DNA from 3 places in the Sulfurospirillum sp. 1612 genome. Region 2 is predicted to be linked to each of the others. Evidence: riboswitches for the same ligand, from Rfam matches in the RefSeq annotation. Region 2 holds a riboswitch; each other region holds the start of a gene.

Region 1 (3,283 bases), 540 kb from region 2:
GACGTCTTAATATTTTAGCAACATCGATGAGGTAGCTAAGCGGGGTGATTTTTTTAGATTCACCGGTCAAAAACAAGATATGTTTGATACCCGTTTTGGCAATTTCTTGCGCTTCGATTTCAACCTCTTCTAAGCTGAGTTTGTTTCTTTTGATGCGATTTTGTTTGCTAAAGCCACAATAAAGACAATGGCTACTGCAGTAGTTGGATACGTAAATGGGAAGGTATAAGCTGATGGTATACCCAAAGTGTTGCACCGTCACCTCATGCGCACGTCTAGCGAGAGCTTCTAAATGTTGTTTGGCTCTTGGGGATAGGAGATTTAAAAAATCATACCAATCGAGCGTTTTTTTCTCGATGGATTCAAAAATCATAGTATCAGTGACATGGTCAAAATAATCCTTAAAATCAAATTCTTCATACGCTTTTAATTGTGCTAAAAAACTCATGATTGACGCTCTTGGTGTAAAAACCCTGTCAGAGGAGAAGAGGCTTGGGCATATTTACTTTTTTTGGCGAGTTTTGCCAAATGGGCCATCCTGCCTGCTTGCACGGCGAGTGAAAATGCATGCCCTGCCATCATGGGGTCTTCTGCTGTGGCGATTGCGGTATTGACTAAAACTCCATCCGCTCCCATCTCCATGGCATGTGCGGCGTGTGAAGGCATCCCGATACCGGCATCGACGATGACGGGAAGATTACTATTTTCGATAATGAGTTCAATCAGACTCTGCGTCTCTAGCCCACGGTTTGAGCCAATCGGAGCACCCAGAGGCATGACTGTGCTCGCACCGGCATCTTCAAGTTTTTTGCACGTGACCAAATCGGGGTTGATATAAGGTAAGACGACAAATCCATCTTTGGCGAGTATTTTAGTCGCTTTGATGGTCTCTTCGTTGTCTGGCATCAAGTATTTACTCTCATGAATAATCTCGATTTTTACAAAATTACCACAGCCAAATTCTCTAGCAATATTGGCGATTCTTACCGCTTCTTCAGCATTTCTTGCTCCTGATGTATTGGGAAGCAAGGTGATATTTTTAGGAATATAATTGAGGATATTGTCCTGTGGATTATCAAGATTCACTCTTCTGAGTGCGATGGTGATGATTTGTGAGCCACTTTGGGCTAGCATCTTTTTGATATCATTTTTATCTCTAAATTTTCCGGTTCCGCACAGCAATCGGTTTGAGAATTCTTTGTCTCCTATTTTTAGTATGTCCCGCATCTATCCCCCTCCCATAAAGGTTATAATTTCTACACGATCTCCCGGATGTAGTAAGGTTTGCTCCCAATTGACTCTTTTTAAAATCTTAAGGTTTAGCTCCACGACGACGTTGGGATTCTCAAGATTTAATGAAGCAATCAAATCGTTCACGTTGGTGTGTTCTGTTTGTATGGTGTGGTTATTGAGTGTCAGCTCCATAATCATGTTCCTTAGTTTGTTGGGTTCCTGAATCTTGGAGGTTGGCATTGCAGAGAGATACGGTGGCATTTTTGTGTAAAGTGTCGCTTTCCTACGCTGGTATTATCCAAATTCAGGTTCAAGGGTTAGAGCCTTAGCTCTTCTCAGCAAAATGCACCCCTAGCACATTCTAATTTTGTAATTTTTGCATCTTTACTCTTATATCGAGCTTAGAACGGGGTTTGAAAGTATCATGATAAGGGGTGGGGTTAGGATTTTTTTTGTGCTAATTCCACTTTGAGATCGGTGAGAAGTTTGGTCTGTTGGACCTCGATATAATGACGGATTCTCTCGATTTCATCCGCAGTTGGAAGAAGATTTAAGACAATGATATTATCTTGGATACTAAAAATATAAGCGGTGATATCAATCAGGGAGAGAAAGTTTTTTTTATTGACAAATTGAAATTGGATGTGCAGTGCTTTATGCAGCAGATTTTTATCAAATTTTTCATCCAAATCACCTTCGGGTACTTCGAGTGACGTGGCATTTTCAGAAATGTTTATGATGTGTCCAGATAAAATCTTTTTCTTTTTCCATGACAAAATAGCATGTATTTTTTGTGCAGGATGAATTCGGGCACTTTTGCGCTCCACGGGAGATGTAGAAGAATATTTGAGATTTCCTAAGATGAGGACGAGCTTGAAATCATCCACCGTTAAAATATCTGCTTTAATCACATCAGGGATGAGATCATGACGGATAAATGTAAAGTGCTCTTTTTTGTAAAAAGAAAGCATAGAGCGGGGAATACGAACTTGTAAAATGCCATTACTAAATCCACTAATATCAACATCTTCGTTGATAGGAATGCCCTTGTAGATATTGTTCAACGTGATTTTATTGGATTTTTTAAAGATATTTTGCAAGGCTTGTATCGGATTGTCCGAATGGTGAAAATCAAAATCTGCGGTACCGTAAAAGATATTTTTTGTGTTAGAAAATTTTGCCATAACAAAGTATTTATCCACGCGGTCCATCAGTTTTTTGTAAGTATCAAGCGGATCGCTTGAGGTGATACCGACTTGCTGGATTTCAAAGCGAAAGATTTGTTTGATTTTGCGGTTGAGTTCGCGTATGAGTGTTTTTGCATCGAGAATCTTCGTATCTTTTAGAAAAATCAAAAACGTATCATGACCTTGATACAAAATAGGACTAAAATTTGTATTTTTGTGGATAAAAGCGATGAAATCTTTGAACCCATAAGTATCCTCCAAATCAATAGTATAGGAGAATTTTACCAAAGAGAACGTCGCGTGATTTTCTTTGGCAGATTGGAGATTTGCTTCGATGATGGCTCGGATAATGTAATCATTGACGATGGTATCTTTTTGCATATTTTGTAATCCATTCTACATTCTGTGATATTTTAATCTATCAGGGATATTCTTACCACTAAGGACTAATTATAACTTACTTGATATAATTATACAATTAATTTCAAGGATAGCAACCATGCGTGAAAAATTTACAAAAGATTTATCTCGATTATACGAACTTGTGAGTCAAAACCAAAAAGAATTAGGAACTTTATATAAATTAGTAGAAGAAGAGGGCTATGTTAATGATGCCGTGAAAATTTATATTGATGAATTTTTAGATGAGTGTGATTTGGCCCATACCAAGGAGAACACTTTGGCTTTATTGAGCCGTTTGATTAGTCTGAGAGATGAGCAATTAAATCAAGTCTTACAACAGCAAGACATCACTAAAAAAGCGCGCGATACCAAACGGGCACTCGCGTATCTTTGGACCAAAAATTTTCACATGAAGCGTCATGAGAAGCTTTTGGAGGTCATCGAAGACGAGCAGCTTTTTA
Region 2 (3,283 bases):
CAAACCAATCAACCCCATCACAAAAGCAACGGTTCGCTCACTGAACTTTGGAAACACATTTAAAAAGGTTACCCCCGCAGAATAGGCATCCAAAAATGTGGTCGTGACCGTCGATAAGAGGACAATACACAAGGCAAAAAATCCCAGATGCATCGCACTCATCATCACCGTCACATCACCATCTTTGGAGTAAATCGCCACGGCTAAACCGATGGTATACATCAAAGAACTGCCCAGAAAATACCCAAAGAAACTCCCCAAAAGTCCCGTGCTTTTTTTCTGTGAAAATCGGGTGTAATCGGCGATTAACGGGAGCCAAGAGAGCGGCATGATGACACTGAGTTCTAACGCTGAGCCAAAACTCATCTTGCCACTATTAGCACTTTGAAAGACGCTACTTTCTCTAAAAACAACAAAACAAAGTAGCAAGGTCAAAGCAAAAAGTAACACAACAGCAATGACGTTGAGTTTTTTAAAGCCCTCTTTCCCTAACAGAATCCATAAAAGAATCAAAATGCCAATCAATAAAGACCAGCTTAGGATATTATCAAAGCCAAAAAGGCTTTTTCCTAGCTCATTGGCCGCGCGTCCTCCTGAGATAATCATCACCGCCGTCCAGCCGATGAGTTGCAAAACATTAAAAAGTGAAAAAAGATATGAGCCATATTTTCCAAATGAAATACGCGTACTCATCATCGCAGGCAACTTACTGTTAGCCCCAATCACCCCTCCTAAAATCAGCACAATCCCACCGATGAGATGTCCCAATAAAATCGCTTTTAATCCATCGATAAAGCCCAAAGGCGCCAAAAATCCACCGGTAAATATCTCTGCCAATGAAATCGCTGCGCCAAACCATAGCGCAAAAAGTTGGAAGCCACTTAGCCTCATCGTATCTTGATTCATATATTCTACTCCTGATTGTGATAAAAATTATAAAAATGATGCACCGGTCCCACACCCTGACCAATCGCAAAGCCTTGTTTAATCGCTTCTGTGATGTATTTTTTGGCGGCATCCACCGCATCACGCACATTCATCCCTTGTGCCAAATTGGCTGCAATGGCAGATGAGAGCGTGCATCCGGTACCATGGGTATTGATCGTATCAATGCGCTCTTTTGTTAAACAAAACACGTGGGAGCCATCAAACAACACATCGGTAGCATCTTCGATGTGATGCCCTCCTTTGATCAGTACATAAGAAGAGCCAAAAGCATGGAGCTCTTTGGCCGCATCCATCATATCTTCTAATGTTTTTATTTTATGATTGAGCATCACTTCAGCTTCGAGGATATTGGGCGTGATGATGGTTGCCATGGGAACCAACAGCTCAATCAATGCTTTTTTGGCATCACTTTGAAGCAGGTCAAATCCGCTTTTTGAAATCATGACCGGATCCACAACAAGTGGCGGAAGGGAGTATTTTTGAAGTGTTGTGGCGATTACCTCAATCGTCTCGGGACGGGAGACCATACCGATTTTGAGACCATCGACGCGAATATCATCAAAAATGGCTTCAATCTGTTTGGCAATAGTAGAGGGGGAGATATCTTGCACATCAAAGACCCCTTGGGTATTTTGAGCGGTCACCGCAGTAATCACACTCATCCCAAAGGTACCGTGCGCACTAAATGTTTTTAAATCCGCTTGAATTCCCGCGCCTCCGCTACTATCGGAACCTGCGATGGTTAGACAATGTTTCATAATCTTCCTTATAGTAAAAGATTAGTGAAAAGAGAGAAAAGAGATGGTGAAAGTATGGTGTGTCAATTTGGCTTTCCTACGCTGGCATTACCCAGATCAGGTGAAAGGGTCAAAGAATCACTATTCTTTATCTCAGCCGGTTTTCCCGGCACTCCTAGCACTAATTTTATAGTGTCCGATTATACAATGATTTCTACTTATTTTCAAGCCTATCATTCTCAACGCTCTTATGTTATCATGATAGATTATTTATATTTTTCCAAAAGAAAGGAATCTGATGCACCAACAACGCTGTAGCTGGGTCAAGCTTAATGAGCCTCTTTATGTGGAGTATCATGATAAAGAGTGGGGCAAACCGCTTCATGATGATCGTGCGCTTTTTGAACTCTTTTGTCTGGAAACCCAAAGTGCGGGTCTTAGCTGGCTCATGATACTCAAACGACGCGAAGGATACCGTGAGGCATTTGAAGGGTTTGAATTGGAAAACGTAGCACAATATGGAGAAAAAGATGTCGTTCGGATTCTTGAGAGCGGTCAGGTTATCAAACACAGAGCGAAGATTGAATCCATCATTGACAATGCCAAAGGTTTTTTGAAAATCAAAAAGGAATACGGCTCACTGGATCGTTATTTTTGGAATTATGTAGGAGGTCGCGCCATCATCAATCATCATCATGATGCCAAAGAGGCCTTAACCCAATCCAAAATTTCAGATGCTATGACCAAAGATCTCAAAAAACGCGGTTTTAAATTTGTCGGCTCGGTGACCCTTTATGCCTTTATGCAAGCATGTGGCATGGTGAATGATCATGAGATAGGATGCTGGTGCCACTTGGCATAAATTTTCAAACCAAACTCTCAATAAACTCTTCTAACGCATCATCCAATTCACGACTGCATTGATCAATGTACTCAAGCTTCTTTGGAATATTTTTTAAAGTGTGAGAGTGAAATTTGTGAATGATATCATGCACCTCATCATGAATACGATTGTGAATCTCTTGGATTTTTTGCACGTGTGGATTATCATGATATTGTGCGATGCCTTGATTATAAAGCCAGGTACCAAAATCACATTCAGCATGATTTAAAACCGGCATCTGTTGATGTGGCACACTCAAATAATTTTTGATACTTGAAATCCAAGATCGATGTTCCATCGCCGCTTGTATCAAGGGAATATGTTCAGGAGACAATGCATGGCTCTTTTCCCACCGAATATCAGGTTTCCATGTCTCCCTCCATTGAGCGATTTCATCTGCAGGCATCGGATGGGCAATGATATAGCCTTGTGCTCTGTCACATCCCATACGCAACAGCATGACACCATGCTCAATACTCTCAACGCCCTCAGCAATAATCTCCTTGTGAAACGCTTTAGCAAGTCCCAAGATACCATTTAAAATCACAAAATTATCGGTATCTTCTAGCATATCACAAACAAAAGTTTGATCGATTTTGAGCTCTTTGACCGGCAATCTTTTGAGATAGGTCAAAGAGGAATATCCCGTCCCAAAGTCATCTAAAGAAAATGAAATACCAAGTTTTTGACACGCTTGCATCACCTCAATGACATG
Region 3 (3,283 bases), 640 kb from region 2:
GATTTGGTACGAAAATTACCATTTTCATTGCGATATTTTATGATATTTGCCGCAATACTCGGCCCAATACCTGCGACATAAGAGAGCAAAGAGAGGGATGCTGAGTTGATATCCACCCCTACGCGATTGACAAGATCGGTAGTGATATCACGAAGTTTTTTTTCTAATAATTTTTGATTGACATCATGTTGATATTGTCCAATTCCCAATGATTTGGGATCAATTTTCACAAAAGTAGCCATCGGGTCTCGCAACCGTTGGGCGATGGAGATGGCGCCTCGTATCGTCACATCTAGCATAGGATATTCATCTTGTGCCAATTTTGAAGCAGAATAGATTGACGCTCCCGCTTCTGAGACAACCGTATAGTCGAGTTTGATACCATCACGATTGAGCTTGGCAAAGAACTCTTGCGTTTCTCTTGAGGCCGTTCCATTTCCAATGGCCACCGCCCTAATATGATATTTTTCTGTGAGTTTTGCTACGGTTTTTTTAGAGTTTTCATAATCATTTTTGGGTGCGGTTGGATAAATCACCACATGTTCTAAATAATTACCGTTTTCATCGATAACAGCCAGTTTACAGCCACTCACAAAGGCAGGATCCACCCCTAATATCACACGCTTTGTCACCGGTGGCGTGAGCAGAAGCTGTGCTAAATTTTTACCAAAAACCGTGACAGCCGCTTCATCGGCTCGCTCTTTTAAAATCGCATGAACTTCACGCTCAATAGAAGGAAAAAGCAATCGTTTAAAACCATCTAAATACGCGTCAAAAAGAAGCGCCTTGGAATCTGCCGCATTGTGGGGGATGGTGTGTCTTTTGATGTCTGCTTCTACCCGCTCTAGGGCAATGGATATTTTAACACTCAACTCTTTTTCATGAACTCCTCTCATGATAGCCAAATAACGATGCGATGGTATGTAGGATATCTTTTCTTTTTTATCTATAAAGTTTTTAAAGAGACCCTTTTCTTGAAAGTTTTTTGTTTTTTTAATCTCCATAATCCCAGAGCGAAGCATACTCGCTCGAAGCGCCTCTCGGTTGTTAGAATCTTCTGCATAGCGTTGGGCTAAAATATCTTGGGCTCCTTTGATAGCGGCATCAATCGAGGTAATGGTCTCATTTAAAAAATTCTGAGCCAGCTGACGAAGTGCTGCAATACTATGCCTTCCGCTTTGGAGTTGCTGCGCCAATGGCTCTAAACCACTAGCAATCGCCATACCCCCACGTGATGTTTTGTTCTCTTTAAAGGGGCGATAAATATCCTCTAAGACTCTCAGATTATCCGCCGCTTCAATGCGTTTTCGTATCGCATCACTCAAAGTGGCGCGCTCTTGAATCAGTCGGGTGATTTCTTCTTTTTTTTCTAATAATCTTTTGCTGCTAAGATACAACGTCTCAAACTCACGCAACACTTCATCACTCGCCCCACCACTCATCTCTTTTCGGTAGCGTGCGATAAAGGGAATCGTAGCCCCATCTTGTAATAATTTCAAAATATTTTCTATTTGCTGTTTTGATAGCGTTGTCTTTTGCACCAGATGTGCGATTAATCTGCTCATTCATGATCTCTTTATTGGAATATTTTTCATGTTCTAATCATATCATTTCAACCATAAAAATCATATCATGATAGAGAGAAAATTAAGTTGCAATTTAATCTAAGTTTGTATAATTCAAGTCATTAGTATTGTTTATGGGGTGCCCACAATAATGGCTGAGATAAAACCCAACACATTCTATTTTAGAATCGAATGAACCTGATCCCGATAATGCGGGCGTAGGAAAAAGGTAAAATAATTATGAAAAACAAATCCACATCATGGCGATACATCTTTTGCATCCTCTTGCTCACCACTTTGCTTCAAGCACAAAGCGAAAAACCCACTTTGGTAGTATATGCTTATGCTTCCTTTGCTGCTTCTTGGGGGCCTGGGCCTAAAATCAAAGCGGCTTTTGAGAAAAAGTATCATTGTAATTTAAAGTTTGTCACCACATCCAGTGCGATTAGTGCCTTGCGCAAAATCCAACTTGAGGGCAAAAATACCAAAGCCGATATCTTGATGGGATTGGACAAAAGTTCTGCCAATATCGCTAGAAAAACGCATCTCTTTATGGAACATGGTATCGATACTTCCGCACTCTCTCTTCCGATTGCATGGCATGATACCATCTTTTTGCCCTTTGATTATAGCTATTTTTCTTTTGTCTATGATGCCCATAAAACCCACAAGGTCCCGCACTCTTTTGATGCCCTCTTAAAAATGCCAAAAGATTTTAAAATCATCATCGAAGACCCAAGATCATCCACGCCAGGCTTGGGACTTTTGCTCTGGATTAAGGCGGTCTATGGTGATAAAGCGGGTGATTATTGGAGGCAATTATCACCACACATTCTCACCATCACCAAAAGTTGGTCTGAGGCTTATGGCCTCTTTTTAAAAGGCGAAGCGGCGATGGTATTGTCCTACACGACCTCTCCGGCTTATCACATCATCGAAGAGCACAAATCAAACTATAAAGCCGCCCCTTTTAAAAACGGGCATTATGCGCAAATCGAAGTCTCTGCCTTACTAAAATCATCGCCGCATAAAGCGTTGGCAAAAAAGTTTTTGGCGTTTACCCTCAGTGAGACTTTTGCCAATATTATCCCCACAACCAACTGGGCCTATCCCGTCATCAAAACCAAACAAGGCTTGCCTAAAGGATTTGAATCTTTGTACATACCCACGCACATGCTCCTACTCGATGACAAAGAGATAGAGACCAATAAAAAACACTATCTTGATGAATGGCTCAATGCCTTATAAAGATCTGTTTTGTGATTAAAAATATCTGGAGATTTCGCGCCGCTATTCTTCCTGGTAGCATCATAGCTTTGAGTTTTTTATTGTTGGCATTGAGTATCTTTTATATCCTTTTTTTGCACACCAATCAGATAGAATTTTCCTTTAATTTTCTCAATCACCGCATCATCCATCTTATCGAATTTACGATTTTTCAAGCCTTTTTATCCACACTTTTATCGCTTATAATCGGCACCTTGTTAGCCTGGTCATTAGCCCATCAAAATGCATTTTTTGGCAGAAATCTTCTGATTGCACTCCTCTCTTCTTCTTTGGTCTTACCCACGCTCATCGTTGTATTTGGCATCATTTCAATTCTGGGCAATAATGGCTGGGTCAATAGAGCACTCTTGTCCCTTTTTGATACTTCCTTGGGTAATTTTGTTTATGGGCTCAGTGGTATTTTAGTCGCTCACGTTTATCTCAATGCTTCC

Evidence for each region. Region 2 has a riboswitch for thiamine pyrophosphate ahead of thiD (bifunctional hydroxymethylpyrimidine kinase/phosphomethylpyrimidine kinase). Riboswitches for the same ligand answer to the same signal wherever they lie in the genome.
Region 1: linked by a shared signal. The riboswitch ahead of thiS (sulfur carrier protein ThiS) and the one ahead of thiD (bifunctional hydroxymethylpyrimidine kinase/phosphomethylpyrimidine kinase) in region 2 are both predicted to bind thiamine pyrophosphate.
Region 3: linked by a shared signal. The riboswitch ahead of thiB (thiamine ABC transporter substrate binding subunit) and the one ahead of thiD (bifunctional hydroxymethylpyrimidine kinase/phosphomethylpyrimidine kinase) in region 2 are both predicted to bind thiamine pyrophosphate.

Annotation. Positions count from the first base shown of each region.
Region 1 covers NZ_CP140614.1:2,002,814-2,006,096, reverse strand. The annotation lists gene thiH (2-iminoacetate synthase ThiH) at 1-448, opposite strand, end outside; gene SFB89_RS10015 (thiazole synthase) at 445-1,227, opposite strand; gene thiS (sulfur carrier protein ThiS) at 1,228-1,425, opposite strand; TPP riboswitch at 1,497-1,596, opposite strand; gene SFB89_RS10005 (hypothetical protein) at 1,674-2,801, opposite strand; gene ciaB (invasion protein CiaB) at 2,920-3,283, shown strand, end outside.
Region 2 covers NZ_CP140614.1:167,051-170,333, reverse strand. The annotation lists gene cytX (putative hydroxymethylpyrimidine transporter CytX) at 1-906, opposite strand, end outside; gene thiD (bifunctional hydroxymethylpyrimidine kinase/phosphomethylpyrimidine kinase) at 912-1,706, opposite strand; TPP riboswitch at 1,763-1,872, opposite strand; gene SFB89_RS00870 (DNA-3-methyladenine glycosylase I) at 1,984-2,547, shown strand; gene SFB89_RS00865 (bacteriohemerythrin) at 2,552-3,283, opposite strand, start outside.
Region 3 covers NZ_CP140614.1:1,899,984-1,903,266, forward strand. The annotation lists gene SFB89_RS09440 (helix-hairpin-helix domain-containing protein) at 1-1,565, opposite strand, end outside; TPP riboswitch at 1,691-1,807, shown strand; gene thiB (thiamine ABC transporter substrate binding subunit) at 1,806-2,813, shown strand; gene SFB89_RS09450 (ABC transporter permease subunit) at 2,825-3,283, shown strand, end outside.